DNA from 2 places in the Citrobacter tructae genome. Region 1 is predicted to be linked to the other one. Evidence: predicted binding sites of a transcription regulator. Region 1 holds the regulator's gene; the other holds the start of a gene.
The links. Region 1 encodes Fur, which represses iron uptake genes when iron is present. Its sites were predicted from a motif close to ATAATAATGAGAACNACTATCAA; they were not measured.
Positions count from the first base shown of each region.

Region 1 (15,375 bases):
TACCCTGCTGGTTGCCAGCGCGCTGGAACGCCTAACACTAACGGCCAGCGAAGAGCTGTCGCGGTTTGCCAGTGAACGAGAGCGCATTCGCAATGCCTTGCTGGCGGCCCTCTCCCATGATTTACGCACGCCGTTGACGGTGCTGTTCGGTCAGGCGGAGATTTTAACGTTGGACCTGGCCAGTGAAGGTTCCCCCCACGCCCGCCAGGCCAGCGAAATTCGCCAGCACGTGCTCAATACCACCCGGCTGGTCAATAATTTGCTGGATATGGCGCGAATTCAGTCTGGCGGCTTTAATCTTAAGAAGGAGTGGTTAACGCTGGAAGAAGTCGTGGGCAGCGCCCTGCAAATGCTCGAGCCAGGACTGGCCGCGCCGATTAACCTGTCGCTTCCAGCTCCGTTGACGCTGATCCATGTTGACGGTCCACTGTTTGAACGGGTACTGATTAACCTGCTGGAAAACGCCATCAAATACGCGGGCCCGCAGGCGAAAATTGGTATTGATGCACAGGTTGAAGGTGAGCATTTGCTATTGGATGTGTGGGATGACGGCCCCGGTATTCCGGCGGGTCAGGAGCAACTTATTTTCGACAAATTTTCCCGAGGAAATAAAGAGTCATCAGTCCCCGGCGTTGGGCTGGGGCTGGCAATTTGTCAGGCGATTGCAGACGTCCACGGCGGCACGATTTCTGCCCACAATCGCCCACAGGGAGGTGCGTGTTTCCGTGTTACACTGCCGCAGGAAGTCCCCCCTGAACTTGAAGATTTTCATGAGGATATGTGACAAACGTACTGATTGTTGAAGATGAACAGGCCATTCGCCGCTTTCTGCGCACCGCGCTGGAAGCCGATGGTCTGCGCGTTTACGAAGCAGAAACGCTGCAACGCGGTCTGCTGGAAGCAGCCACGCGAAAACCCGATCTCATCATTCTCGATCTCGGTCTGCCGGACGGTGACGGCATCGATTTTATTCGCGACCTGCGACAATGGAGCGCCATTCCAGTGATTGTGCTTTCTGCCCGCAGTGAGGAAAGCGACAAAATCGCCGCACTGGATGCCGGTGCCGATGACTATCTCAGCAAACCGTTTGGTATTGGCGAGCTGCAGGCTCGTTTACGCGTGGCATTGCGTCGCCACGCAAGCGGACAGACGCCCGAACCGGTAGTCCACTTCTCCAATATTAAAGTGGATATTGCCGCGCGGCTGGTACACCGTGGTGAAGAAGAGATTCATCTGACACCAATCGAATTTCGCCTCTTAGCAGTCCTGCTTAACAACACCGGTAAAGTGCTCACCCAACGCCAGCTGTTGAATCAGGTCTGGGGGCCGAACGCCGTCGAACATAGTCATTACCTGCGAATTTATATGGGGCACCTGCGCCAGAAGCTGGAGCAAGATCCCGCCCGCCCCCGCCATTTCATTACCGAAACCGGCATTGGTTATCGTTTTATGCCGTGAATCGTTATTCATTTATTTTGATTAAAAAATAATTATACTTTTCATCACTTTTCTGGCTGCATAATAATAATTATGCAGCCAGCCATTATGAAACCCAACTGCGCCCACCGTTCTTCCGTGCGCTGGTCGACTACGTCAACCAGGGTAACAGCGCATTTGACTGCCCGGGGCATCAGGGCGGCGAGTTTTTCCGTCGTCACCCGGCGGGCAACCAGTTTGTTGAGTACTTTGGCGAAATGCTTTTCCGCGCTGACCTGTGCAACGCGGACGTAGCAATGGGCGATCTGTTGATTCACGAAGGCGCGCCATGCATCGCCCAGCAACACGCAGCAAAAGTATTTAACGCGGATAAAACTTACTTTGTACTGAACGGTACTTCCTCTTCCAACAAGGTCGTCCTTAACGCACTGCTTACCCCTGGCGATCTGGTGCTGTTTGACCGTAATAACCACAAGTCTAACCATCACGGTGCATTATTACAGGCAGGTGCGACGCCGGTGTATCTGGAAACTGCGCGCAATCCCTACGGCTTCATCGGTGGAATCGACGCGCACTGCTTTTCAGAAAGTTATCTGCGTGAACTGTTGAGCGAGGTAGCACCACAACGTGCGCGAGATGCCCGTCCATTCCGACTGGCGGTGATTCAGTTAGGCACCTACGATGGCACCATTTATAACGCCCGTCAGGTAGTGGACAAGATTGGTCACCTATGCGACTACATCCTGTTTGACTCCGCGTGGGTGGGATACGAGCAGTTTATCCCAATGATGGCCGACTGTTCTCCGCTACTGCTGGATCTGAACGAAAACTCCCCTGGCATTCTGGTGACTCAGTCCGTTCATAAACAGCAGGCCGGTTTCTCCCAAACCTCACAGATCCACAAAAAAGACAGCCATATCAAAGGCCAGTCACGCTATGTGCCGCATAAGCGTATGAATAACGCGTTTATGATGCACGCCTCCACCAGCCCATTTTATCCGCTGTTTGCCGCCCTGGATATCAACGCCAAAATGCACGAAGGCGTCAGCGGTCGTAACATGTGGATGGATTGCGTCGTGAATGGCATCGATGCTCGCAAACTGATTCTTGATAACTGCCATCACATACGTCCATTCGTACCGGAAACGGTCGATGGTCAACCCTGGCAGTCTTACGACACATCAGAAATCGCCAGCGATCTCCGTTTCTTCCACTTTGTGCCTGGCGAACACTGGCATGCGTTCGAAGGTTACGCCGAACACCAGTATTTCGTTGACCCATGCAAACTGCTGCTCACGACTCCGGGCATTAATGCACGCAACGGTGAATACGATACCTTTGGCGTTCCAGCCACCATCCTCGCCAATTTTTTACGTGAAAACGGTGTCGTCCCAGAAAAATGCGATCTCAATTCCATTCTGTTCCTGCTGACCCCGGCAGAAGACATGGCAAAGTTACAGCAACTGATCGCCCTGCTGGTACGTTTCGAAAAACTGCTGGAGACCGATGCGCTGCTGGCGGAAGTTTTACCGTCAATTTATAAGCAGCACGAGCAACGTTATGCAGGCTACACCCTTCGTCAACTGTGCCAGGAAATGCACGATTTGTATTCCCGTCACAACGTGAAGCAACTGCAAAAAGAGATGTTCCGTAAATCACATTTCCCACGTGTCGGTATGAATCCGCAGGAGGCTAATTACGCCTACCTGCGCGGCGAAGTCGAGTTGGTTCGTCTGTCGGATGCCGAAGGCCGTATCGCGGCGGAAGGCGCGCTTCCCTACCCTCCTGGTGTGCTGTGTGTCGTACCTGGCGAAGTATGGGGCGGTTCGGTGTTGCGATATTTCAGCGCACTGGAAGAAGGCATCAACCTGCTGCCAGGTTTTGCGCCAGAACTGCAGGGCGTATACATCGAAGAACACGACGGTCGTAAACAAGTGTGGTGCTACGTCATTAAGCAAAAAGACGCGCAACACGCTCTGTTGAAAGGGGAAATGTTATGAGCAAAGCCAAATCGAATAAAATGGGCGTCGTCCAGCTCACCATCCTGACCATGGTCAATATGATGGGTTCCGGGATCATTATGCTGCCTACCAAACTGGCAGAAGTCGGGACCATCTCGATCATCTCGTGGCTGGTGACCGCTGTCGGCTCGATGGCGCTGGCGTGGGCATTCGCCAAGTGCGGAATGTTCAGCCGTAAATCCGGCGGCATGGGCGGCTACGCGGAGTATGCATTCGGCAAATCCGGCAACTTTATGGCGAACTATACCTATGGCGTATCGTTGCTCATTGCCAACGTGGCGATCGCAATTTCCGCCGTCGGTTACGGTACCGAGTTATTGGGCGCTACGCTTTCGCCGGTGCAGATTGGCCTTGCGACTATTGGCGTGCTGTGGCTGTGTACTGTCGCTAACTTTGGTGGTGCGCGCATCACCGGGCAGATCAGCAGCATCACCGTCTGGGGCGTCATTATTCCGGTTGTAGGCTTGTGCATTATCGGCTGGTTCTGGTTCAGTCCGACCCTGTACGCCAACTCCTGGAACCCACATCATGTACCGTTCTTCACGGCTGTCGGTTCCTCGATTGCTATGACGCTATGGGCATTCCTCGGTCTGGAATCCGCCTGCGCCAACGCCGAAGTGGTAGAAAATCCGGAGCGAAATGTGCCCATCGCCGTACTCGGTGGGACCCTGGGCGCGGCGGTGATTTACATCATCTCAACCAACGTCATTGCCGGTATTGTGCCAAACATGGATTTGGCCAACTCCACGGCGCCGTTCGGTCTGGCTTTCGCCCAGATGTTTACCCCGGAAGTCGGTAAAGTGATCATGGCATTGATGGTAATGTCCTGCTGCGGCTCGCTGTTGGGCTGGCAATTCACCATCGCCCAGGTCTTCAAATCGTCTGCCGACGAAGGTTATTTTCCGAAGATCTTCTCTCGTGTATCTAAAGTCGACGCGCCGGTGCAGGGGATGCTGGCTATCGTGGTCATCCAGAGCGGATTATCGCTAATGACCATCAGCCCGTCGCTGAATAGCCAGTTTAATGTGCTGGTCAATCTGGCGGTCGTGACCAATATCATTCCGTACATTCTGTCGATGGCCGCGCTGGTTATTATTCAGAAAATGGCGAACGTGAATCCATCAAAAGCCAAAATCGCTAACGCCGTTGCATTTATTGGTGCACTGTATAGCTTCTACGCGCTCTACTCTTCCGGAGAAGAAGCTATGCTGTACGGTTCGATCGTGACTTTCCTTGGCTGGACGTTATATGGTCTGGTTTCGCCGCGTTTTGAACTAAAAAATAAACACGGTTAAACAGTCAGAAGAGTAAGAAGAAATAAAGATGTTAAAAAGGAGCCTTGCGGCTCCTTTTTAATGCTGACATTTTACGCGTTTTTCAGCACTTCACTGACAATCTCTACCGCTTCTTTCTCAATCTGCTGGCGATGCTCAGCGCCAAGGAAGCTTTCGCAGTAAATTTTGTAGGCGTCTTCGGTACCGGATGGACGTGCAGCGAACCAGCCGTTGTCGGTCATCACTTTCAGACCGCCAATCGATGCGCCGTTACCTGGTGCCGCCGTCAGACGTGCGGTGATCGGGTCGCCCGCCAGGGTGCTGGCGCTTACCATTTCAGGAGACAACTTAGACAACGCCGCTTTCTGCGCAGAGGTCGCGGAAGCCTGTAAACGGTTATAGCTCGGCGCACCAAAGCGAGCTGCCAGTTCGTTGTAGTGCTCCTGCGGATTCTTACCGGTAACGGCGGTAATTTCTGCCGCCAGCAGGCACATGATGATCCCGTCTTTGTCAGTCGACCACGGCGTACCGTCAAAGCGCAGGAATGACGCGCCCGCACTCTCTTCACCGCCAAAGCCAAAGCTGCCATCAAACAGACCATCAACGAACCATTTAAAGCCAACCGGGACTTCCACCAGTTTACGGCCCAAATCATTCACCACGCGGTCAATCATCGCCGAGGACACCAGCGTTTTACCGACAGCAACATCTTTACCCCATTGCGGACGATGCTGGAACAGGTAGTTGATCGCCACCGCCAGATAGTGGTTCGGGTTCATCAGCCCTGCCGGGGTAACGATACCGTGACGGTCATAGTCCGGGTCGTTGGCAAACGCCAGATCGAATTTGTCACGCAGCGCCAACAGACCCGCCATGGCACACTCGGAGGAGCAGTCCATACGGATCGCACCGTCTTTATCCAGGTGCATAAAGCGGAAGGTCTGATCGACGTGATCATTCACGATGGTCAGGTTCAGGTTGTAGTGCTTAGCGATACGCTTCCAGTATTCAATACCAGAGCCACCCAGCGGATCGACGCCCAGCGTCAGGCCCGCTTTTTGAATCGCTGCCATATCGACGATATCTGCCAGCCCCTCTACGAACGGCTGCACAAGATCCTGTTCTTTCACGTGACCGGATGCCAGCGCGGCATCCAGCGACATACGCTTCACGCCTTTCAGGTCATCAGCTAGCAGCGCGTTGGCGCGGTCTTCCACCACTTTCGTGACGTTAGTATCTGCCGGACCACCGTTTGGCGGGTTGTATTTAATGCCACCATCTTCCGGCGGGTTGTGAGACGGCGTGATCACAATGCCATCAGCCAGCGGGCCGCCTTTTTTGTTGTGGACCAGGATAGCATTAGACACGGCAGGCGTTGGCGTAAAGCCGTTATTTTCCTGCACGATGACGTCAACACCGTTTGCCGCCAGCACTTCCAGTACAGAGATAAAAGCCGGTTCAGACAGCGCGTGGGTATCCTTGCCCACATAGCACGGGCCAGTAATCCCGTTTTTCGCACGCTCTTCAGCAATCGCCTGAGCGATAGCCAGAATATGCGGCTCGTTAAAACTATGACGGCCAGCGCTGCCGCGATGTCCGGACGTACCGAACTTGACGGCGTGCTCAGCATTCCCGGCTGTTGGTTTCAGTACATAGTACTGTGCCGTCAGTTGGGCGACGTTAATCAAATCACTCTGTTGCGCAGGTTGACCTGCACGATTGTGGATTGCCATTGCCTGGTCCTTCTAATGCAAGGATTAAATTGTTCCGCAAACCTTTTCAATCAATTCCGCAGGGAACTGCATTGACTGCATGATGTGTTCAACCATGCTGCATTTACGGCCGGTATTCGTGTTGGTGATCACCCAATACGGCGTGCCTGGCACGTGTTTCGGCTTGGTTTGATTACCATTTTTCAGCAGCGTCTGTTCATCTGCCGCAAAATAGACGCGCGTGCGGCCATGCAACGATTCCGTAGCCTCAGCGAACGCGTGTTGATCCAGTGAATAGAGTGTAGACAGCACCAGCATAAAGCGGTTCACTGCCTTTTTCTGTTCCGCATATTCATCGGAAAGCAGCAGTTCACGCACGGCGCGCACTTTATCTTTTACGGGGTTGACCGGCTTAGCTTCCACAACAGGTTGCACGGCGCGAACTTCTTTCACCACCGGTGTGGCAGGTTGTGATGCGGCGGAAAACTTCAACATACGCCGTAAAATGTCGGATGCGCTCTCGCCGATATGCTTGGTGTGGCTGGCAATATAGCTATAGAGTTCATCATCAACTTCAATCGTTTTCATCTTAATCCAGTACGGTGTCTTTGCTGAATACAAGTCGTTGGGATTGTACACCGGTAGTGTAAAGGCAAATCCCAACAGCGGATAGCGTCAAGCCCGATGGCTGGAAAAACTCGGAGTAACCGTAGTTGTTGCAGCCGTGTGGCAGAATGGTCAACATGATACCCTAACCCGCTAGCGTGAAAAAAAGAACTTTGCCATGAAATTGAATATCCGAGCGCAATCTGCACAAAACCTGCACAATAATTCTCCCATCGTCCTGGTCCATGGTCTGTTTGGCAGTCTGGACAATCTGGGCATACTGGCACGCGATCTGGTCGTCGATCACGATATCATCCAAGTTGATATGCGAAATCATGGCCTTTCTCCCCGTTCCCCCGAGATGAATTACCCGGCGATGGCGCAAGATCTGCTGGATACGTTGGATGCCCACCAAATAGAAAAAGCCACCTTTATTGGCCACTCGATGGGGGGCAAAGCCGTCATGGCACTCACCGCCCTCGCACCGGAACGGATCGATCAGCTTGTGGCTATCGATATCGCCCCGGTTGACTATCATGTCCGCCGTCACGATGAGATCTTCGCTGCAATAAATGCCGTGACGGATGCGCAAGCTGCCTCACGCCAGCAGGCGGCAAGCGTGATGCGCCAATTTCTGAAAGAAGAAGGCGTTATTCAGTTTCTGCTGAAATCCTTTGTTGACGGTGAGTGGCGCTTTAACGTCCCGGTGCTATGGGAACAGTACCCACATATTGTCGGCTGGGAAACCATTCCGGCATGGGACCACCCGGCACTGTTTATCCCCGGCGGCAACTCGCCTTACGTGAGCGAAGCGTATCGCGCCCCACTGCTGGCGCAATTTCCGCAGGCGCGGGCGCACGTTATTGCCGGAGCAGGTCATTGGGTGCATGCAGAAAAACCCGATGCCGTGCTGCGCGCCATCCGTCGTTATCTGACAGAACGCACTAACTGATTAAAAACTCAGCGTCCGCGCGCGAATACGTGCGTGGGCGTTGGCGCGCCTCCCCTGCTGATGTATGATGGCGCGCTATCCATCCGGGCAGACGCCTGGCTGATTGTTTCCCCGAAGTCACCAAGATCATGGCCAAAGAACAAACGGACCGTACGACATTAGATCTGTTCGCGCAGGAGCGTCGCCCGGGACGACCCAAAACCAATCCGCTTTCGCGTGATGAACAGTTACGTATTAATAAACGTAATCAGCTTAAACGCGACAAAGTTCGTGGGCTTAAGCGTGTCGAACTGAAACTGAACGCCGACGCCGTTGACGCGCTGAATGAACTGGCGGACGCGCGTAACATGAGTCGCAGCGAGCTCATCGAAGAGATGCTGATGAACCAACTCGCCGCATTGCATGGTCAGGCATAGTCTGAATTTCTGCTCTAAATCATAAATCGTGTAGCACAGAGTGCAGTCCAGCGTGTTTGCTGTTTCCGCATGCCTGACTGTTCTGCTATGATTGCCCTTATCCGTGGGCATTGCGCCACCACCATTTCAATAAGTTTCAAGAGGTTATTTTACTCATGGCAATCACTGGCATCTTTTTCGGCAGCGACACCGGCAATACCGAAAACATCGCAAAAATGATTCAAAAACAGCTTGGTAAAGACGTTGCCGATGTACATGACATTGCAAAAAGCAGCAAAGAAGACCTGGAAGGGTATGACATTTTGCTGCTCGGCATCCCTACCTGGTACTACGGTGAAGCGCAGTGTGACTGGGACGACTTCTTCCCGACTCTCGAAGACATTGATTTTAACGGCAAACTGGTTGCGTTGTTTGGCTGCGGCGACCAGGAAGATTACGCAGAATATTTCTGTGATGCGTTAGGTACAATTCGCGACATCATCGAACCACGTGGTGCAACTATCGTCGGCCACTGGCCAACGGCAGGTTATCACTTTGAAGCGTCCAAAGGTCTGGCGGACGACGATCACTTTGTTGGCCTGGCTATCGACGAAGATCGCCAGCCGGAGCTGACCGCTGAACGCGTAGAAAAATGGGTTAAGCAGATTTCATCCGAACTGCATCTCGACGAAATCATTAACGCCTGATTTCATGAGGCGCTGATCTTCATCGGCGCCTCATCTATAGATAAAACCAATCAAAATAATTGCTACAAATTTTTAACTTTTTCGCCTGACCCTGTACAATGGCTGGATGCCAATCGGGTATTGCACAGTGTGATTGTTGGCGATACCACGTTTTGATTAACAATATTTGCCAGAGACTTGCTGTTTTCATTTAGCCATGGCAGTTCTATAATGATACGCATTATCTCAAGTGCAATTTCTGTCACTTCTTTTAATGAAGTGAACCGTTTAGCTACAGGACAGATTCCGCATGACTGACAACAATACCGCATTAAAGAAGGCTGGCCTGAAAGTAACGCTTCCTCGTTTAAAAATTCTGGAAGTTCTTCAGGGACCGGATAACCATCACGTCAGTGCGGAAGACTTATACAAACGCCTGATCGATATGGGTGAAGAGATTGGTCTGGCGACCGTGTATCGTGTGCTGAACCAATTTGACGATGCTGGTATCGTGACCCGCCATAATTTCGAAGGGGGTAAATCCGTCTTCGAACTGACCCAGCAACATCATCACGATCACCTGATCTGCCTCGACTGTGGCAAAGTGGTCGAATTCAGTGATGACTCCATCGAAGCGCGCCAGCGTGAGATTGCGGCTAAACATGGTATTCGTCTAACCAACCATAGCCTCTATCTTTACGGCCACTGTGCTGAAGGCGATTGCCGCGAAGATGATCATGCACACGATGCCAAGTAATGTGATGCATTCTGAAAAGCCAACCTTACGGTTGGCTTTTTTTATACACATAAAAAAGACCCGCTGCATCAGCGAGTCCTTTTAGGATAACAACGGTGACGTTTTACTGAGCCGTATTCTTGCTGCGAATTTCCTGCCAGACCTTGTCGCAATCGGCCGAAACGGCCTGATCGTTGCCTGTACGCGTCGCCTGGATACACTGCTGGTAATCCAGTACCCGTACGCTTTCTTCATTGGCAAACTGCTGATGCTGTTTTTCTTTCTTCAGCACGTTTAACACGCTTTGGCAGGCCTCGATTTTCTCTGGCGATCCCTGGGCGGTGTTAATACAGGCGCTGTAGGCTTCTTTCAAACGGCTGTCTTCTTTTGGTGCAGGCGATTGCGCACAGGCCACCAGCCCGGTTGCCATAATGGCGATGAGTATCAGTTTTTTCATAGAACGGTCCTCAACGTTGCGGCAGACACCAAGCCCGCCGCTGTTGGCATTAGAAGATGGTGAATGGTGCAATCACGATAAACTTCACGTCACGCTCATCCTGGAAGATGTTGCCGTAACCACCGCTCCAGCTCGGAATGTCTGAATGGTTGTCGTACTGGGTGAAGTGCAGTTTAAACATGGTGCCTTTCGCACGACCATCCTGCAGGGTGTAGACCGCATCCAGGCTGTAAGACGACTCTTCGATGGTACGATTTTTGTCGTAGTACGCATCCGGGTTAGTCTGCCAGGTCGATGGCTTAGCGTCCCAGGCGTAAACATAGGAGGCACCCACAGCCCAACCTGGCAGGTTCCAGTTCTTCAGGTCATACATTGCGCCAAAGAAGACCGCTTTTTCACCGTTGGCGTTGAAGTCAGAACGGTTATCCCACCACACGTCCAGGCGACCGTTTGAAGAAGCATAAGTTGGGGTCATACGCTGCAGGAAGTAGCCCTGCTGTCCGTCCGCTTTAACCCAGGTTCCTTCCAAACGCAGGTCAACCACTTCCGCCACTTTGTAGCCAAAAGTCAACGCCTGCAGCCAGGCGGTGCCGTCATAAATGTTGTTAACCGTACGGTCATCAACCTTGTCACGTGCGCCGTAGAACTGATAGCTGGTGGTAAACGGGTTGCCGCCTAAATCAAATTTGTAACTGGCTTTCGCGAAATATTGATCGACATAGCCTTCGGACTGACCAAATGCCGCTTCCAGTAACAGGTTATTTTTAAAGTCGTATTTCGCGCCAACCGAATGGAGGTAATCCACCTTGGTTTTTTTATCGGCCTGATAAAATTTATCGACTTCGGTGTGCCACGGTGCTTTATATTCGTTGGCCCACATGTAGGAGAAGCTCAATGCGCCCGCGTCACCATAGTCAAAATTGGCTCCGGCTTCAGCACCCTGATAGGTACCCGGCATAAAGCTCCAGTGCGGAGCCAGCAAAGTCTGCCCGGTGGGTTGAATATAACCGGCGCGTGCCCAGGTTGGGCCATACTTAAATTTCGCTGCCGCTTTATAAAGGCTAATCCCGCTCTTATCGCCGGAGTAATCTTCGTCATAACCTTTATTTTTTGAAGAGAATGCGATTTCGTTTGGATGACCACTTTCGCTACTTTCGTTCATTTCAATAGCGGTAAATGCTGCGATATCAATACCAAACATATCAGCCGCGTAACCGGACTGGAAATCAAGGTTAGCGTTCCAGGTGGAGTGAGAAAGGTTGGTTTTGTATTTATCATGATCGGTAACATCTTTACGGTCACGCTCACGCTGCCAGTAATAGATGCCGCCAGTTAAGGTAGAATCATCAATAAAACCTTCGGCGTGTACCTGGGGAGCGACAACGAAACCCGACATTGCTGTGATACCGGCGATAGCCAGCGCCAGCGTACTACGTTTGCCACTAAACGTACGCATATGTTAATCCTCTTTGACGTATAAAATGCTGTCACCAAAGGCAAACAGCGAAAAAACAAAAAGTAAAAAAAGTAGCGCTGAGAAAACCTCATTGACTACAATGAATAGACTATTTTTCGCGACGCGAATTATCAATCTCTTTTTGTAACCAGTATGTAAGAACATGAGCAACCGCACATATTTGATTGCTTTTTGTTACATTTTCATGCGTAGATAAAAAAGCGTTGAAAAATGAAAAAAATCACTTGCTTTCCATATGGATGAAAACGGTTACAGCCAAAATCATCACGGAATAAAACGTTTTGATACGCAATTAATTTATTCTAAATACCAGGCTGAATAATAATTAATTCGCTCTGCAAACAGAGCCTATGATGCGGGTTGTAGAGATAAAAAAAACGCCGCAGAGCGCGGCGTTTGACAGGATGTATATAGTGCGACTTATTCGCCCGCTTTAGCCCACGTATCACGCAGACCCACGGTACGGTTAAACACCAGCTTGTCCGCCGTTGCATAGCGGCTATCGAGGCAGAAGTACCCTTCACGTTCAAACTGGAAGGCTTTACCCGCTACAGCAGCCTGTAGCGACGGTTCACCGTAGCCCTGTTTAATCACCAGTGAATCTGGGTTAATGACAGACAGGAAGTCGTCCGCCGCACCTGGGTTCGCTACGCTGAACAGACGATCGTACAGGCGGATTTCAATCGGCAGCGCATGTGCCGCGCTGACCCAATGAATAACGCCTTTCACTTTACGCCCATCGGCAGGATCTTTGCTCAGGGTGTCAGCGTCGTAGGTACAGAAAATGGTAGTGATATTCCCTTCTGCATCTTTCTCTACGCGCTCGGCTTTAACAACATAAGCATTACGCAGACGGACTTCTTTGCCCATTACCAGACGCTTATACTGCTTGTTGGCTTCTTCACGGAAATCTGCGCGATCGATCCAAATTTCACCGCTGAACGGCACTTCACGGCTACCCATTTCCGGTTTATTCGGATGGTTAGGCATAGTGACCAGTTCGCTTTCACCCTGCGGATAGTTTTCGATAACCAGTTTCACCGGATCGATAACTGCCATCGCGCGCGGCGCATTTTCGTTCAGGTCTTCGCGAATACAAGATTCCAGAGAGGCGATCTCAATGGTGTTATCCTGTTTGGTCACGCCAATGCGTTTGCAGAACTCACGGATCGCGGCAGCGGTGTAACCGCGACGACGCAGGCCAGAGATGGTCGGCATACGCGGGTCGTCCCAGCCTTCAACGTGCTTGTCGGTCACCAGCAGGTTCAGCTTACGCTTGGACATCACGGTGTATTCCAGATTCAGGCGCGAGAATTCGTACTGGCGCGGATGAACCGGAATGGTGATGTTGTCCAGCACCCAGTCGTACAGACGACGGTTGTCCTGGAATTCCAGCGTACACAGTGAATGCGTGATGCCTTCCAGCGCATCGCTGATGCAGTGGGTGAAGTCGTACATCGGGTAGATGCACCACTTATTACCAGTCTGATGGTGTTCCGCGAACTTAATGCGATACAGCACCGGGTCGCGCATGACGATAAACGGCGAGGCCATATCGATCTTCGCACGCAGGCAGGCTTTACCTTCTTCAAAACCGCCAGTACGCATTTTTTCGAACAGCGTGAGGTTCTCTTCAACGCTACGATCGCGGTACGGGCTGTTTTTACCAGGCTGCGTCAGGGTGCCGCGATATTCACGGATTTCGTCAGCAGACAGTTCGTCAACGTACGCCAGACCTTTGTTGATAAGCTCTACCGCATAGGCATGCAGTTGATCGAAGTAATCCGACGAGTAGCGAATGTCGCCAGTCCAGTGGAAACCTAACCATTCAACGTCATTTTTGATCGATTCAACGTACTCGATGTCTTCTTTGACCGGGTTCGTATCATCAAAACGCAGGTTGCACTGGCCCTGGTAATCTTGCGCAATACCAAAGTTCAGACAAATGGATTTCGCGTGGCCAATGTGCAGATAGCCATTTGGCTCCGGCGGAAAACGGGTATGGATAGTGGTGTGCTTACCACTGGCCAGATCTTCATCGATGATCTGACGAATAAAGTTACTCGGGCGGGCTTCAGCCTCACTCATCGTGGATTCCTCAAAGCGTAAACAACGTATAACGGCGTATGATCTTATAAGCAGGGCTGACTGACAACCTTTAGTTACGCAAAATACGTATCAGACAGTCATTATGAGGGTATTTGCTGCAAAAAAAAGCGGCGGAGGAATGTCCCCCGCCGCTTAAGGCACTTACTCTACTCAGGAGCGATTACTTACCTTTAATCTCGTACAGTGGCGTTTGGCCAGCCACCACATGACCTTCGGCTTTAATGACCAGACCACCGAAGTCATCACTGTTGCTGCAAACAACCGGGCTAATCATTGAACGTGCATTGGCGTTCAGGTACTCCAGATCCATTTCCAGAATAGGTTGACCTGCCGTAACTTCCGCACCTTCTTCAACCAGACGTTTAAAGCCCTTGCCTTCCAGCGCTACAGTATCGATGCCCATGTGGACCACGATCTCCGCGCCTTTCACGGTTTCCAGACAGAACGCATGGTTGGTATTGAAGATTTTCACAATGGTGCCCGCTGCCGGAGAAACCACGATTTTATCCGTCGGTTTCACCGCGATGCCGTCACCGACCGCTTTGCTAGCGAAGGCTTCATCAGGCACCTGTTCCAGCGCAACCACATCACCGGTAATCGGAGAAACCAGCGTTTCAACGGTGACAGCATTCGCGACTGCCTGCGGTTTGGCTACCGGGGCTGCTGCTGGTGCACTTTCTGTAGATGCTGCAGAAACCGGACCACGCGCTACAACTTTCTTCATCTCGTCGCCGATGGATTCTGCTTTCGCACCCACGATGACCTGGATAGTTTGTTTGTTCAGTTTCACCACACCGGATGCGCCTAAACGTTTACACATCGCATCGTTGACGCGACCAGAGTCGACAACGGTCAGACGCAGACGAGTGATACAGGCGTCAATCGCTTTCAGGTTATCCGTACCGCCAACCGCAGCAATGTAGTTGGTGGCCAGTTGCGCTAAACCTTCTTCGGTATTGCTGTTGGCTTCGTCAGTAACAATTTCGTCTTCTTTATCTTCGCGGCCCGGCGTTTTCAGGTTAAACATGCGAATAACCGCGCTGAACAACACAAAGTAGATGACGAAGAACACCAGCCCCATCGCTACCAACATCCAGACGTTCTTACTTGCAGCCGGCAAGTTGTACATCAACACGTAGTCGATAGCACCTGCGGAGAAGGAGAAGCCCGCGTGGATCCCCAGCAGCGTTGCAACGAACAGGCTGATACCCGTTAACAGTGCGTGCAGGAGGTACAGCAATGGCGCCAGGAACATGAACAGGAATTCCAGCGGCTCGGTAACACCGGTCAGGAACGCAGTGATCGCCACAGACAGCAGCATACCGCCAACCATCGGACGACGTGCTTTCGGTGCTGCGAAGTACATCGCCAGCGCCGCACCCGGCAGACCAAACATCATGATCGGGAAGAAGCCTGACATGAACATACCCGCAGTGCCGTCACCCGCATAGAAGCGGTTAATGTCACCGTGGAAGACCGCGCCTGCCGCGTTGGTGAATTCACCAATCTGGAA
Region 1 is NZ_CP038469.1:1,932,191-1,947,565, forward strand. It holds gene kdpD (two-component system sensor histidine kinase KdpD) at 1-784, shown strand, start outside; gene kdpE (two-component system response regulator KdpE) at 781-1,458, shown strand; partial or broken gene E4Z61_RS10170 (ornithine decarboxylase) at 1,533-3,437, shown strand; gene potE (putrescine-ornithine antiporter) at 3,434-4,753, shown strand; gene pgm (phosphoglucomutase (alpha-D-glucose-1,6-bisphosphate-dependent)) at 4,825-6,465, opposite strand; gene seqA (replication initiation negative regulator SeqA) at 6,490-7,032, opposite strand; gene E4Z61_RS10190 (hypothetical protein) at 7,034-7,189, opposite strand; gene ybfF (esterase) at 7,229-8,002, shown strand; gene ybfE (LexA regulated protein) at 8,131-8,418, shown strand; gene fldA (flavodoxin FldA) at 8,574-9,104, shown strand; gene E4Z61_RS10210 (ryhB-regulated fur leader peptide) at 9,315-9,401, shown strand; gene fur (ferric iron uptake transcriptional regulator) at 9,394-9,840, shown strand; gene E4Z61_RS10220 (ChiQ/YbfN family lipoprotein) at 9,944-10,276, opposite strand; gene chiP (chitoporin ChiP) at 10,326-11,732, opposite strand; gene glnS (glutamine--tRNA ligase) at 12,174-13,841, opposite strand; gene nagE (PTS N-acetyl glucosamine transporter subunit IIABC) at 14,023-15,375, opposite strand, start outside.

Region 2 (15,375 bases), 1.9 Mb from region 1:
TCTCCGCTTTCCACCGCTTTCTCTACCTTCTTCAGCAAGTGCAGGTCAATAAAAGGACCTTTCTTGAGAGAACGTGGCATGGCTTATCCTCTAAAATTATTTGCTACGGCGACGTACGATGAATTTATCAGTACGCTTGTTGCTGCGGGTCTTCTTACCTTTGGTCTGAACGCCCCACGGAGTTACCGGGTGCTTACCAAAGTTACGACCTTCACCACCACCATGTGGGTGATCGACTGGGTTCATCGCAGTACCGCGAACGGTAGGACGAACACCACGCCAGCGTGCAGCACCTGCTTTACCCAGAACGCGCAGCATATGCTCAGCATTGCCAACTTCGCCCAGAGTTGCACGGCAGTCTGCTTCGACTTTACGCATTTCACCAGAACGCAGACGCAGGGTGACATAAGCACCATCGCGAGCAACGATCTGAACGTAAGTACCAGCGGAACGTGCCAGCTGACCGCCTTTACCTGGTTTCATTTCTACGTTATGAACGGTAGAACCAACCGGGATATTGCGCATCGGCAGGGTGTTACCTGCTTTGATTGCAGCATCAACGCCAGATTGAACCTGGTCACCAGCTTTCAGGCCTTTAGGGGCCAGGATATAACGACGTTCGCCGTCTTTGTACAGAACCAGCGCGATGTTCGCGGAACGGTTCGGATCGTACTCAAGACGTTCAACAATTGCCGGGATACCGTCTTTGTTGCGTTTGAAGTCAACGATACGATAAGCCTGCTTATGACCACCACCGATGTGACGAGTGGTGATACGGCCATTGTTGTTACGACCACCGGATTTGCTGTTTTTTTCAACCAGCGGAGCAAAAGGTTTGCCCTTGTGCAGCTCTGGGTTGACCACTTTAACGACGTGGCGACGACCCGGAGATGTCGGTTTACATTTAACAACTGCCATTGTATTACTCCTCCGACTTACTCAGCGCCGCCGACGAAGTCCAGATTCTGGCCTTCCTTCAGGGTGACGTAAGCTTTTTTCCAGTCGCTACGACGACCGATACGCTGTCCGTGACGTTTAACTTTCCCTTTAACTACCAGGGTGTTAACGACTTCGACTTCGACTTCAAACAGTTTCTGCACAGCAGCTTTGATTTCTGCTTTGGTCGCGTCTTTAGCAACTTTGAGAACGATGGTATTGGTTTTTTCCATCGCAGCAGACGCTTTTTCAGAAACGTGCGGTGCACGCAGCACCTTCAGCAAACGTTCTTCACGAATCATGCCAGCATCTCCTCAACTTGCTTAACAGCATCAGCAGTCATTACGACTTTGTCGAAGGCGATCAGGCTAACCGGGTCGATACCAGTTGCATCGCGTACGTCAACCTTGTGCAGGTTGCGCGCAGCCAGGAACAGGTTTTCGTCCAGCTCACCGGTGATGATCAGCACATCTTCCAGAGCCATGTCTTTCAGTTTCTGTGCCAGCAGCTTAGTTTTAGGCGCTTCTACAGAGAATGATTCGACAACGATCAGACGATCCTGACGTACCAGTTCGGACAGAATGCTTTTCAGCGCGCCGCGGTACATCTTTTTGTTAACTTTTTGACTGTGGTCCTGCGGGCGAGCAGCGAAGGTTACGCCACCGGAACGCCAGATCGGGCTCTTGATAGAACCTGAACGCGCACGGCCGGTACCTTTCTGGCGCCACGGCTTTTTGCCTGAACCAGTTACTTCAGCACGAGTCTTCTGAGCACGAGTACCCTGACGAGCACCAGCTGCATAAGCAACAACAACCTGGTGAACCAGCGCTTCGTTGAAATCACGACCGAAGGTAGTTTCGGAAACAGTCAGCGCGCTCTGCGCGTCTTTCAATACTAATTCCATTGCTATCCCCTTACGCCTTCACAGCTGGTTTAACGATCAGGTCGCAACCGGTCGCACCCGGAACACCACCTTTAACCAGCAGCAGGTTGCGCTCAGCGTCAACGCGTACTACGTCAAGGCTCTGAACGGTGACACGCTCGTTACCCATCTGACCTGCCATTTTCTTGCCTTTGAACACTTTGCCCGGAGTCTGGTTCTGACCGATAGAACCCGGAACGCGGTGAGACAAGGAGTTACCGTGAGTTGCGTCCTGGGTACGGAAGTTCCAGCGCTTAACGGTACCTGCGAAACCTTTACCTTTAGAGGTGCCAGTTACGTCAACTTTTTTAACGTCAGCAAACAGTTCAACGCTAATGTTCTGACCAACGGTGTATTCTTCACCATCTGCCAGACGGAACTCCCACAGGCCGCGGCCAGCTTCTACGCCAGCTTTAGCAAAGTGACCAGCTTCCGGCTTGGTTACACGGTTAGCTTTTTTAGCACCAGTGGTAACCTGAACAGCGCGATAGCCATCGTTAGCCAGATCTTTGATCTGAGTAACGCGGTTTGCTTCAACTTCGATAACGGTTACTGGGATAGATACGCCATCTTCAGTGAAGATGCGGGTCATACCCACTTTTTTACCGACTAAACCAATCATTGTATCAACCTCTCAATCGCTCGATGACCTGATTAACCCAGGCTGATCTGCACGTCTACACCGGCAGCCAGGTCCAGACGCATCAGAGCATCAACGGTTTTTTCAGTTGGCTCAACGATGTCAACCAGACGCTTGTGAGTGCGAATTTCGTACTGATCACGCGCGTCTTTGTTAACGTGCGGAGAGATCAGAACGGTAAAGCGCTCTTTGCGGGTCGGCAGCGGGATCGGACCACGAACCTGCGCACCAGTGCGCTTGGCAGTCTCGACGATTTCCGCGGTTGATTGATCAATCAGACGATGATCAAACGCTTTCAAACGGATACGGATTCTTTGGTTCTGCATGAGACCAGAGCTCCAATTATTTTATAGACGAAATAGTTACTCCTCAAACCCATTACGATTGATGGGAGAGTGTAACCGTTCTTACAGAGTTCCCCGATTGGGAACATTGTCTGGTATCGCTTTCGCAATACCGGTGGCTCATATCGAACCGCTGTCAATATTAGACAAGCCCGCGCATTATACGTAAATCTCAGCCTTACGCAAGTGCCGCGTAGATATTAATCACTCAGCCGGTAATGCGAACGCTATTCCGCTTTGATTGCTGGGGATTTTGTACGCCGTAATTTTTCTGGAAGGAAGCAAACGTAATGAGCAATCAAGCCTTGTATGACCGACATGTTTGCTTGAAGGTGGCATCTCTTGCCACAGAGGATTCGCGCATGTACACCGGCCTCCCCTTTCTGTTTCTCTACATCTCATTATGCGGGCTGCTTTGGCTCGAGGATTTACGCACCGGGTTATTACCCGACAAATTTACCTGCCCTCTTCTCTGGTGTGGTCTTCTTTACTACCAGTGCTGTGAACCGGCATTGCTATCCGGCGCACTTTGGGGGGCCATAGTAGGCTATTGCGCGTTTTCTTTGATCTACTGGAGCTATCGCCTGGTGCGGAAATATGAAGGATTAGGCTATGGCGATATAAAATTCCTCGCCGCGTTGGGTGCCTGGCACCGGTGGGAATCATTACCGCTTTTAGTCTTCCTGGCTGCTTGCTTAGCCTGCTGCATGATGGGAGTTGAATGTATCAGACATGGCAAAATGCGACTAAAAAACCCGCTGCCATTTGGGCCATATCTGGCGGCTGCGGGTTTTATTATTGGCGGGGTAAATCTGATACAGGGCGTTTAGTCACTGACTTTAATTTGCGACTGCAGATAATTTTGCAATCCCAGTTTTCCAATCAGATCCAGCTCCGTTTCAAGCCAGTCAATATGCCCTTCTTCATCGGTCAGGATCTCTATCATCATGTCCCGACTGACATAGTCATGAACGCTATCGGCATAAGCAATGGCTTCGCGTAAATCTTTTGCGCCATCGAGTTCGAGTCGAAGATCGGATTGCAGCATCTCTTCAACATCTTCGCCTATACCCAACTTACCAAGATCCTGTAAGTTTGGGAGACCTTCTAAGAATAAAATACGTTCGATATATTTATCGGCGTGTTTCATCTCATCGATAGATTCATGGTACTCAACATCATTGAGGCGAGTCAGCCCCCAGTTTTTAAACATTCGGGCATGGAGAAAATACTGGTTGATCGCGACAAGCTCATTTCCCAATAGTTTATTGAGATAATTTATGATTTTAACATCACCTTTCATTTTATAGTCCCTCCGCTTCCACTCTTAGAGCGTAGATGGGGCTACCGGGATGTCAAAAAAAAGAGTGTGACTTAGGCGATCTCTTTAAATTCTGGCATTTGTGTCAGCTCATCTTGCATCACTTCACGCGCGGCACGAATGCATTTACCACATTGATTTCCAACAGGAATAAATTTACGTAATTGCTGAAAGGATTGCGGATGAAACTGGCGAACAGCCTGACGAATTTTTTTATCACTTATCGCATTACACAAACAAACGTACATGATTGCTCCCGTTCAATTTATGCGCAAAGTGTAAATGAGAATAGTTATGATTACAATAGCACAATACTGTTTGTATGCTGACTGGTCTCGCCAAAAATGCGAATAAATATTACAGACGTTAAATCACAGGCAGCAAAAAGGGCGCCTAAGCGCCCTTTTCAATTCAAAACTAATTAACGAGTAATTAGCTCAGAACTTTAGCAACAACGCCCGCGCCAACGGTACGGCCGCCTTCACGGATTGCGAAACGCAGACCGTCGTCCATCGCGATCGGGTGGATCAGGGTAACAACCATTTTGATGTTGTCGCCCGGCATTACCATCTCTACGCCTTCTGGCAGTTCGATGGTACCAGTCACGTCAGTAGTACGGAAGTAGAACTGAGGACGGTAGCCTTTGAAGAACGGAGTATGACGGCCGCCTTCGTCTTTGGACAGGATGTAAACTTCAGATTCGAACTTGGTGTGCGGCTTGATAGAGCCCGGCTTAGCCAGTACCTGACCACGTTCGATTTCTTCACGTTTGATACCACGCAGCAGAACACCAACGTTCTCACCAGCACGGCCTTCGTCCAGCAGTTTGCGGAACATTTCAACGCCAGTACAGGTAGACTTAGCAGTCTCTTTGATACCAACGATTTCAACTTCTTCGCCAACTTTAACGATACCGCGCTCTACACGACCGGTAACAACGGTACCACGGCCGGAGATGGAGAATACGTCTTCGATAGGCAGCAGGAACGGCTTGTCAATCGCACGCTCTGGTTCCGGGATGTAAGAATCCAGGTAGCCAGCCAGTTCAACGATTTTAGCTTCCCACTCTGCTTCGCCTTCCAGCGCTTTCAGAGCAGAACCGCGAACGATCGGAGTGTCGTCGCCCGGGAAATCGTACTGAGACAGAAGTTCACGAACTTCCATTTCTACCAGTTCCAGCAGCTCTTCGTCATCAACCATGTCGCATTTGTTCAGGAACACGATGATGTACGGAACGCCAACCTGACGACCCAGCAGGATGTGCTCACGAGTCTGCGGCATCGGGCCGTCAGTCGCAGCAACAACCAGGATCGCGCCGTCCATCTGCGCAGCACCGGTGATCATGTTTTTAACATAGTCGGCGTGGCCCGGGCAGTCTACGTGTGCGTAGTGGCGAGTCGGGGTGTCATATTCAACGTGAGAAGTGTTGATGGTGATACCACGAGCTTTTTCTTCCGGTGCGTTATCGATCTGATCGAATGCGCGAGCAGAACCGCCGTAGGTTTTAGCCAGTACGGTGGTGATTGCAGCGGTCAGAGTAGTTTTACCGTGGTCAACGTGGCCGATGGTGCCGACGTTAACGTGCGGTTTTGTACGTTCAAATTTTTCTTTAGACACGGCTATATTCCTTACTATAGTGCTCTCCCCTTATAGAGAGAGCACGGGATTTTGGTTTTTAACCCTGCGGCTTATTTACCGCGGGCTTCGATTACGGCCTGAGCAACGTTGTTCGGCGCATCATCATACTTCAGGAACTCCATGGAGTAAGAAGCACGACCTTTGGTCAGAGAACGCAGTTGAGTTGCATATCCGAACATTTCAGACAGCGGAACTTCAGCGTGAATCACAACGCCAGTGACGTTAGATTCCTGACCACGCAGCATACCACGACGACGGCTAAGGTCACCGATGACGTCACCAGTGTTCTCTTCCGGCGTTTCTACTTCAACCTTCATGATCGGCTCAAGCAGAACAGGTTTCGCTTTCTTAAAGCCATCTTTGAAGGCGATAGAAGCGGCCAGTTTAAACGCCAGCTCAGAGGAGTCAACGTCATGGTAAGAACCGAAGTGCAGACGCACGCCCAGATCAACAACCGGATAGCCAGCCAGCGGGCCAGATTTCAGCTGTTCCTGGATGCCTTTATCAACGGCCGGGATGTATTCGCCAGGAATTACACCACCTTTAATGTCGTTGATGAACTCGTAGCCTTTCGGGTTTGAACCCGGCTCCAGCGGGTACATGTCGATAACAACATGACCGTACTGACCGCGACCACCAGACTGCTTAGCGTGTTTACCTTCGATATCGGTAACTTTCGCGCGAATCGCTTCACGGTAAGCAACCTGAGGTTTACCGACGTTCGCTTCAACGTTGAATTCACGCTTCATGCGGTCAACGATGATGTCGAGGTGCAGCTCACCCATACCGGCGATAATGGTCTGGTTAGATTCTTCGTCAGTCCATACGCGGAAAGACGGGTCTTCTTTAGCCAGACGGCCCAGAGCCAGACCCATTTTTTCCTGGTCAGCTTTGGTTTTCGGTTCTACCGCGATGGAGATTACCGGCTCAGGGAATTCCATACGCTCCAGAATGATTGGCGCGTTAGGATCACACAGCGTGTCACCCGTAGTTACGTCTTTCAGACCGATAGCAGCAGCGATGTCGCCCGCGCGAACTTCTTTGATCTCTTCACGTTTGTTAGCGTGCATCTGAACGATACGACCGAAACGCTCACGTGCAGTTTTCACGGAGTTCAGGATGGTATCACCAGAGTTAACCACGCCAGAGTACACGCGGAAGAAGGTCAAGTTACCCACGAACGGGTCGGTAGCGATTTTGAATGCCAGAGCAGCAAACGGCTCTTCATCGCTAGCGTGACGCTCAGCCGGAGTATCTTTACCGTCGTCCAGAATACCGTTGATCGCAGGTACGTCGACTGGGGATGGCAGGTAATCAATTACCGCATCCAGCATCGCCTGAACACCTTTGTTCTTGAACGCAGAACCACAGGTTACCAGGATGATTTCGTTGTTCAGAACGCGCTGACGCAGAGCTTTCTTGATCTCTTCTTCAGTCAGTTCTTCACCACCCAGGTATTTCTCCATCAGTTCTTCTGAAGCTTCTGCAGCGGACTCGATCAGGTTCTGGTGCCATTCTTCGGCCAGTTCCTGCATGTCTGCTGGGATATCTTCATAAGTGAAGGTTACGCCTGCATCTTCTTCGTTCCAGTTGATGGCTTTCATTTTCACCAGGTCAACAACACCGGTGAAATGTTCTTCAGCACCAATCGCCAACTGCAGCGGAACAGGGTTCGCGCCCAGACGGGTTTTGATCTGACCAACAACTTTCAGGAAGTTCGCACCCATACGGTCCATTTTGTTAACGAACGCAATACGTGGAACTTTATATTTGTTAGCCTGACGCCATACGGTTTCAGACTGCGGCTGAACACCACCAACTGCGCAGTAAACCATTACTGCACCATCAAGCACACGCATGGAACGTTCTACTTCGATAGTGAAGTCAACGTGCCCCGGGGTGTCGATGATGTTTACGCGATGCGGTTCATACTGCTTGGCCATACCAGACCAGAATGCAGTAGTCGCTGCGGAGGTGATAGTAATACCACGCTCCTGCTCCTGCTCCATCCAGTCCATGGTGGCTGCGCCGTCATGAACTTCACCGATTTTATGGTTTACACCGGTGTAGAACAGAATACGTTCGGTAGTAGTGGTTTTACCGGCGTCGATGTGCGCACTGATACCGATGTTACGGTAGCGCGCGATGGGTGTTGTACGAGCCATTTGATTCCTCGTTTATCTTTTAGGCGTTCAATTTAAGTAGCCCAAAGCGGGCTGCTTACAGGAAGCGCCCGCCTGGTGACTATTACTCCGAAGGGATTACCAACGGTAGTGTGCGAACGCCTTGTTGGCTTCTGCCATACGGTGAACGTCTTCACGTTTCTTAACTGCAGTACCTTTGTTTTCTGCAGCATCAGAAAGTTCGTTCGCCAGGCGCAGAGCCATGGATTTATCACCGCGTTTACGAGCAGCTTCAACGATCCAACGCATTGCCAGAGCATTACGACGGACCGGACGGACTTCAACTGGTACCTGATAAGTAGAACCACCAACGCGGCGAGACTTAACTTCGACAGTCGGGCGCACGTTTTCAAGGGCTACTTCAAAGGCTTCCAGGCCATCTTTACCAGCGCGCTGAGCCAGGGTCTCCAGGGCACTGTATACGATGGTTTCTGCAGTAGATTTTTTACCATCTACCATCAGGATATTTACAAATTTAGCCAGCAGCTCTGATCCGAACTTAGGATCCGGCAGAATTTTACGCTGACCAATGACGCGACGACGTGGCATGGGAATACTCCGTTGTTAATTCAGGATTGTCCAAAACTCTACGAGTTTAGTTTGACATTAATATAAAACGTTTGGCCTTACTTAACGGAGAACCATTAAGCCTTAGGACGTTTCACGCCATACTTGGAGCGAGATTGCTTACGGTCTTTAACGCCGGAGCAGTCAAGCGCACCACGAACGGTGTGGTAACGAACACCCGGAAGGTCTTTTACACGACCGCCACGGATCAGGATCACGGAGTGTTCCTGCAGGTTGTGACCTTCACCACCGATGTAGGAAGTCACTTCGAAACCGTTAGTCAAACGCACACGGCATACTTTACGCAGTGCGGAGTTTGGTTTTTTAGGAGTGGTGGTATATACACGGGTACATACACCACGTTTCTGCGGGCAGGCTTCCAGCGCAGGCACGTTGCTCTTTGCAACTTTGCGTGCGCGTGGTTTGCGTACCAGCTGGTTAACTGTTGCCATTAAATAGCTCCTGGTTTTAGCTTTTGCTTCGTAAACACGTAATAAAACGACCTCATACAATATGAGGACGCAGAATTTTAGGTCGGTGTCGAAAAGGTGTCAAGAAATATACAACGATCCCGCAATTACCAGGCCATCTGGTTGGGATGCTTCACCGTAAGTCTGACGAAGTCAGTATAGCTAACCCTGACGACACTGTCTGAAATTTGACCACACAACCCACGAGCCTTAATGTCTTCTTCCAGTACATAAACCTTAATGGAGGCATTTCGCAGAGTTTCAAGGAAACGACTGCCTTCTATTGCCGCAGTCACGCCATCCTGGAGCAATAAAAGCTCGTCATCTGCGCCAACGAGACGCAACAGGGAAGAGAAGTCGGTCAGCCACGCAGAGCGATGTAAAGTATGCAGCATGAGCGTTTAGAACCTCATAATGACGTCATAGTTGCCAAGCTCGCGGCGCAGGTCTGCAGGTTCAAGTACCGTTGCATTGACAACAAAATTCACGCTCTGAGCAAGGCCACGTTCGCGCAATGAAGCGGCACACATCCAGCATTGCTCTATATCGTACAGCCCCAACAGTTTGAAGGTCGCAATATAATCTCGCGCGAGGACCAGATCGGGTTTTTGCTCCGCCAGGATCTGGAATACACCATCTCCGATAAAAAAGACGCCGAGATCTTCTGTTAGTGCTGATGTTGCCAGCAGTGCATCCAGCCCTTCGCGGCCCGATGCGCTCCCGTGCGGCACGGTGGAAAAGACAAAAGCAACACGTTTCATTAGAATTGCACCACGCGATCGCACGTCAGGGATGCCTCAGCCAGCGCTCCCAGTCCACTAAGCGTAAAACCTGATTGTAAATTAGCCCCAGCCAATCCCAGCCTCTTTGCTTCAGTTTCATCAACAACGCCGCGGCGTAGTGCCGCCGCCACGCAGATATTTAGCTCCACACCGTGATGCTGGTTAAGCTGTTGCCAGGCGCGCACCAGATCAAATTCATCACTGGCGGGCGACGTCAGAAGGTTGGCGTTATACACGCCTTCCCGATAGAAGAAGACGCTGCTTAACTCATGACCTTCTTCAATCAATGCGTGGGCAAATTGCAACGCGCTGCTCGCCTGCTGTGTGCCATAAGCAGGACCAGTCACGACGATAGCAAAGCGCATTACTTGTCTTGCCCCTGGAAATCGCCGCTTTTGAACTGGCGAATATAGAGGTAGACCGTGTGCTTGGAGATGTTCAGACGGTCAGCGACCTGGTTAATGGCATCTTTGATATCGAAGATACCTTTCTCATACAGATTCAGGACGATCTGACGATTCTTCGCATTGTTGGAGACGTTACGATCGGCATTCACTTCTTCAATCGTGAACTCCAGCGTCTGGGTAACCAGATCTTCCACTGATGAGGCAAAGTTCACGGCAGAACCCACTTCCGGCGTTTCCGGCGGGATAAATGTATTCATTATCTGCGAAAAAGGAACATCAAGGTTCATGTTGATGCACAGCAGACCAATTACGCGATGCTCACGGTTGCGAATGGCAATCGTCACCGACTTCATCAAGACACCGCTTTTCGCACGTGTGAAGTAACACTTCGACACGCTGCTATCCGCACCCGTCATATCATGCAGCATGCGCAATGCCAGATCGGTAATCGGTGAGCCGATTTTACGGCCCGTGTGTTCACCGTTAGCTATGCGAATAGCCGAGCATTTCAAATCCTGCAAAGAGTGCAATACGATTTCACAATGGGAACCAATGAGCATCGCCAACCCGTCCACTACCGCTTCGTAGGATTTAAGGATATCGAAGTCAGTTTGATCAAAAGGACGTTGATCCAGCAAATCTAGCTCACTGGTTTCGTTGGTTAAAAGCGACCTGGACATGAAAAAAAGCACTCCTTTTCAGGAGCCTGTCGTTATGTTGTCAGGGCAGGCTCATCACTATTAGGGGCATCTAAAGTAATACAGCGCACAAGGCGCTTTCCAGTATTAATTATATCCTGTCGATAATAAAAAACCGCCGCCCTGAGGGCGGCGGTTTCTGTTCGCTTACTTTTTGCTGCTGTCTGCAGCTTTATCAGCCGGTACAGCATCTGGCTGCGCATCCGCTTTCGGAGCCGGTTTGATATCTAACAGCTCAACATCAAAGACCAGTGTGGAGTTAGCGGGGATCCCCGGAACGCCGGTTTTTCCGTAAGCCAGATCTGGTGGAATAACCAGCTGGATTTTGCCGCCTTTCTTGATGTTTTTCAGGCCTTCGGTCCAGCCAGGGATAACACCATCAAGACGGAAGGAGAGCGGCTCACCACGGGTGTAGGAGTTATCAAACTCTTTACCATCGATCAGCGTACCTTTGTAGTTCACCACAACAGTATCGCTGTCTTTCGGCACTGCACCGGTACCTTCTTTCTCTACTTTGTAGACCAGGCCAGTAGAAGAGGTTTTAACCCCTTTCTCTTTAGAAAACTTCTCGCGGTACACTTTACCTTTGGCTTCGTTGTCAGCCGCGTCTTTTTCCATTTTCGCCTGGGCGGAGGTCTTCACGCGCGCTTCAAACGCCTGCAGAGTTTGTTCGATTTCCTGGTCGGACAGTTTGCTCTTATCTGCAAACGCATCCTGAACGCCTGCGATCAGCTGGTCTTTATCCAGTTTGATGCCCAGTTTTTCCTGTTCTTTCAGGGAATTTTCCATGTAACGACCCAGAGACGCGCCCAGCGCGTAAGCAGATTTTTGGTCGTCATTTTTGAATGCAGCTTTGCTGTCAGCAGTAGCGGCTGGTTTCGCAGCATCGGCAGCGAAGGTGATCGGGGCATGCAGAGCTACGGCCATCGTGGTCGCCAGCAGCGTTACTTTAAACAGTGATTTCATCCATCTCTCCAGGGCCGGGGCATCTCACCCCAGGGTTAGCTAACACAAAAATGTACTATAAAGCGTTGCAGAACAAATCAACATACAGGCACGCCCTATTATCACCACTTTTCAGACTCTTTTTGTTTAAATTAGTTTCGTTACGAAGGAATGGGTGCTGTGCAAACAGGCAAAGTTAAGTAGAATTCGCCGCAGTCCGCGATCTGCCGGCAATAACAAAAGAGGTGAATCATGCAGGATACAACGCTGGAAACCCGCCTGGCTGAGCTGGAAAGCCGCCTGGCATTTCAGGAAATAACCATTGAAGAACTCAACGTGACGGTCACCGCGCACGAACTGGAAATGGCCAAACTGCGCGATCATCTGCGTCTATTGACGGAGAAGCTCAAAGCAACGCAGCCATCCCACATTGCGTCGCAGTCTGAAGAGACGCCACCGCCGCATTATTGAGACGTAAAAAAAGCGGGGTTTCCCCGCTTTTTTTGTGCCAGATGGCAACGTAAACGTCCTATCCGGCCTACCGTAAGCCTGAAAGCTGTGCGCCATCAGGCATTACAAACTCTTAGTGGCAACCGCAGCCGCCGTTACCTTTGCCTTTACCGCCGCCACCGCAGCAGCCTTCGCCGCCGTGTTCATGACCATGGTCGTGGTCATGGCCGTGACCGCCGCAGCAACCATCGTGACCATGTTCGTGATCGTGGTCATGGCCGTGTGCGCCGTGAACGTGGCCGTGAGCCAGTTCTTCTTCGGTTGCTTCGCGGATAGCGACAACTTCCACGTTGAATTTCAGATTCTGGCCAGCCAGCATGTGGTTACCGTCAACCACAACGTGCTCGTCTTCCACTTCGGTAATTTCTACCGGTACTGGACCCTGGTCAGTTTCAGCCAGGAAACGCATGCCAACCTGCAATTCGTCAACGCCCATGAAGACGTCTTTCGGCACGCGCTGCACCAGGTTTTCGTCATACTGACCGTAAGCGTCGTTTGCGCCAACAGCAACATCGAATTTATCGCCAACTTCATGACCGTCCAGCGCTGTTTCCAGGCCAGAAATCAGGGAACCGTGACCATGCAGGTAGTCCAGCGGTGCACTCACCGGAGACTCATCAACCAACACACCGTCTTCTGTACGTACCTGATAGGCCAGGCTGACCACCAGGTCCTTTGCTACTTTCATGATATCTCCTGAGCATGGAAAGAATAGTGGCGCAGATTGTAGCGGAATTCTGCACCCGTGTACCCTCTAGCTTAAAAAAAGCTGCGGCATATCGCTAGTCCGGATGAAAAATCCCTATCACTTGCTCTTCTTTGCGAACGTGCTCGCGGGCTTCTTTATCCGCTTCCCGCATCTGGTGGCCACACTTAACACACTCAACAATATCGATATTATTTTCGCGCCACATCGCCAGTGAATCCTGTGCCTGGCAGGATGGACATTTAGCGCCTGCAATAAAACGTTTACGTATTGCCATGGTTATCCTCTACTCAAATTCATCCCAGCCATCCAACTGACGTCGCTCTCGCTGCATTTCACGCTGGAAAATCTCTTCCAGCTCGCGCCTGGCTTCCCGGGCACGAGAGATTTGTACCGTATCGGTGTGGATAGGGATCAGCTCCCGCAACATGCTCATGTCCAGCCGACGAAAATGCAGCTGGGCACGCTGCGCCTGGTGCGGGTGCATCCCTAACGACACCAGCGTTTTTCGCCCCAACTCCAGCGCACTGGAGAAGGTTTCGCGAGAAAACTGCGTCACACCAGCCTGTAATAACTCATGCGCCTCTACACGTCCGCGCGCGCGCGCAAGAATATGCAAATGCGGAAAATGCTGTTGGCACAATTCCACCAACTTCATCGTATCTTCCGGTTCGTTACAGGTAATGACTATCGATTGGGCTGCTTCTGCGCCAGCTGAACGTAAAAGCTCCACCTGCGTGGCATCGCCGTAATACACCTTATAGCCGTATTTACGCATCAGGTTAACCGCGCTGATATCCCGCTCCAGTACGGTAATGCGCATTTTATTCGCCATCAACAAACGGCCAATGACCTGACCAAAGCGGCCAAAACCCACCACGATCACCTGCGGCTTATCGTCTTCCACCCAGGGCTTTTCATCTTCTTCATCCGGGCCGTTAATCTCGCGGGAGAGCCATTTATCAATCAGCTTCATCAACAGTGGCGTGGTCATCATCGACAGCGTGACGGTCACCAGCAGCAGCGCCATTTGATCACCCTGAAACAGTCGCTGTGAGGATGCCGTTGAAAACAGCACAAACGCAAATTCACCGCCCTGACTTAATACCCCAGCAAACTGCATTCGTTCAGAACTTCTCATGCCGTTAAGCCGCGCCAGCACATACAGCACCAGAGTTTTAACGGCCACCAGCACAATAACACTCACCACCACCCACAGAATATGGGTATACAGCACGCCAAGATTGAGCGACATCCCGACAGAAATAAAGAATAACCCCAGCAGCAGCCCCTTAAAGGGATCGATTGCCGTTTCCAGTTCATGTCGATATTCGCTTTCCGCCAGCAATACGCCTGCGATAAACGTCCCAAGCGCCATCGACAGCCCCAGCGCGTCCATAAATAAAGCAGAACCGAGTACCAGCAACAGCGTGGCGGCAGTGAAAACCTCCCGCACGCCAGAGCTTGCAATAAAGCGAAAAACAGGCCGCAGCAAGTACCGTCCGCCAATCAACATGCCAGCAAAGGCCAGCACTTTTATACCGACTTTGATCCAGTCAAAATGCTCATCAGCCGAACCGGCCAATAACGGCACCAGCGCCAACGCGGGAATGACTGCCAGATCCTGAAACAGCAATACCGAAAAACCCAGCTGTCCGGATTCACTGCGATTCATCCCCTTTTCTCGCATCAACTGTAACGCCATTGCCGTCGATGACATCGCCAGACCAATACCGCCCACAACTGCCGCCTGCCAGGAAAAATTCGTCAGCATCAGCAATCCGGCAAGAATCACCGCACTGAGCATCACCTGCGCAGCACCGACACCAAAGATAGAGCGCCGCAGTTGCCACAGTTTGGCCGGGTTAAGCTCCAGCCCAATGATGAACATCAGAAAGACCACACCCAGCTCGGAAAAGTGCAGAATTTCATCTACATCGCTGATGAACCCTAATCCCCACGGGCCAATCGCAATCCCCGCCAGCAAATACCCTAATACTGGGCCGATGCCCAGTTTTGACGCCAGCGGCACCGCCGCAACCGCCGCGAAGAGGAACAGCACTCCCGCAGTCAATAAATCAGAACCTTCCATCAGCGGCCTCCCACAGGGATTGGATTTGCCAGCCACTCACCATACGCTTTGGCATGGCTATCCAGTTCCTGCTTCGTTTGCCGTCTGGCCCAGTAAACGATGATGGGACTCATCCAGTGCATTCGACACATACCAGCCGTCAGCTCAAAGGGGCGCAGCACATCGCTCATCGGATAGCGGTTCAGTGCGTCATAACGGTACGCGCTTTCGGGTT
Region 2 is NZ_CP038469.1:3,813,419-3,828,793, reverse strand. It holds gene rpsS (30S ribosomal protein S19) at 1-80, opposite strand, end outside; gene rplB (50S ribosomal protein L2) at 97-918, opposite strand; gene rplW (50S ribosomal protein L23) at 936-1,238, opposite strand; gene rplD (50S ribosomal protein L4) at 1,235-1,840, opposite strand; gene rplC (50S ribosomal protein L3) at 1,851-2,480, opposite strand; gene rpsJ (30S ribosomal protein S10) at 2,513-2,824, opposite strand; gene E4Z61_RS18930 (prepilin peptidase) at 3,205-3,672, shown strand; gene bfr (bacterioferritin) at 3,669-4,145, opposite strand; gene bfd (bacterioferritin-associated ferredoxin) at 4,217-4,411, opposite strand; gene tuf (elongation factor Tu) at 4,596-5,780, opposite strand; gene fusA (elongation factor G) at 5,852-7,966, opposite strand; gene rpsG (30S ribosomal protein S7) at 8,063-8,533, opposite strand; gene rpsL (30S ribosomal protein S12) at 8,629-9,003, opposite strand; gene tusB (sulfurtransferase complex subunit TusB) at 9,129-9,416, opposite strand; gene tusC (sulfurtransferase complex subunit TusC) at 9,423-9,782, opposite strand; gene tusD (sulfurtransferase complex subunit TusD) at 9,782-10,168, opposite strand; gene E4Z61_RS18880 (helix-turn-helix transcriptional regulator) at 10,168-10,890, opposite strand; gene fkpA (FKBP-type peptidyl-prolyl cis-trans isomerase) at 11,056-11,874, opposite strand; gene E4Z61_RS18870 (protein SlyX) at 12,106-12,324, shown strand; gene slyD (peptidylprolyl isomerase) at 12,437-13,051, opposite strand; gene E4Z61_RS18860 (YheV family putative zinc ribbon protein) at 13,146-13,346, opposite strand; gene kefB (glutathione-regulated potassium-efflux system protein KefB) at 13,356-15,161, opposite strand; gene kefG (glutathione-regulated potassium-efflux system ancillary protein KefG) at 15,161-15,375, opposite strand, start outside.
Region 2: bfd (bacterioferritin-associated ferredoxin) is a predicted target of Fur. The motif match lies at 4,446-4,468, and genes of this name have one in related genera.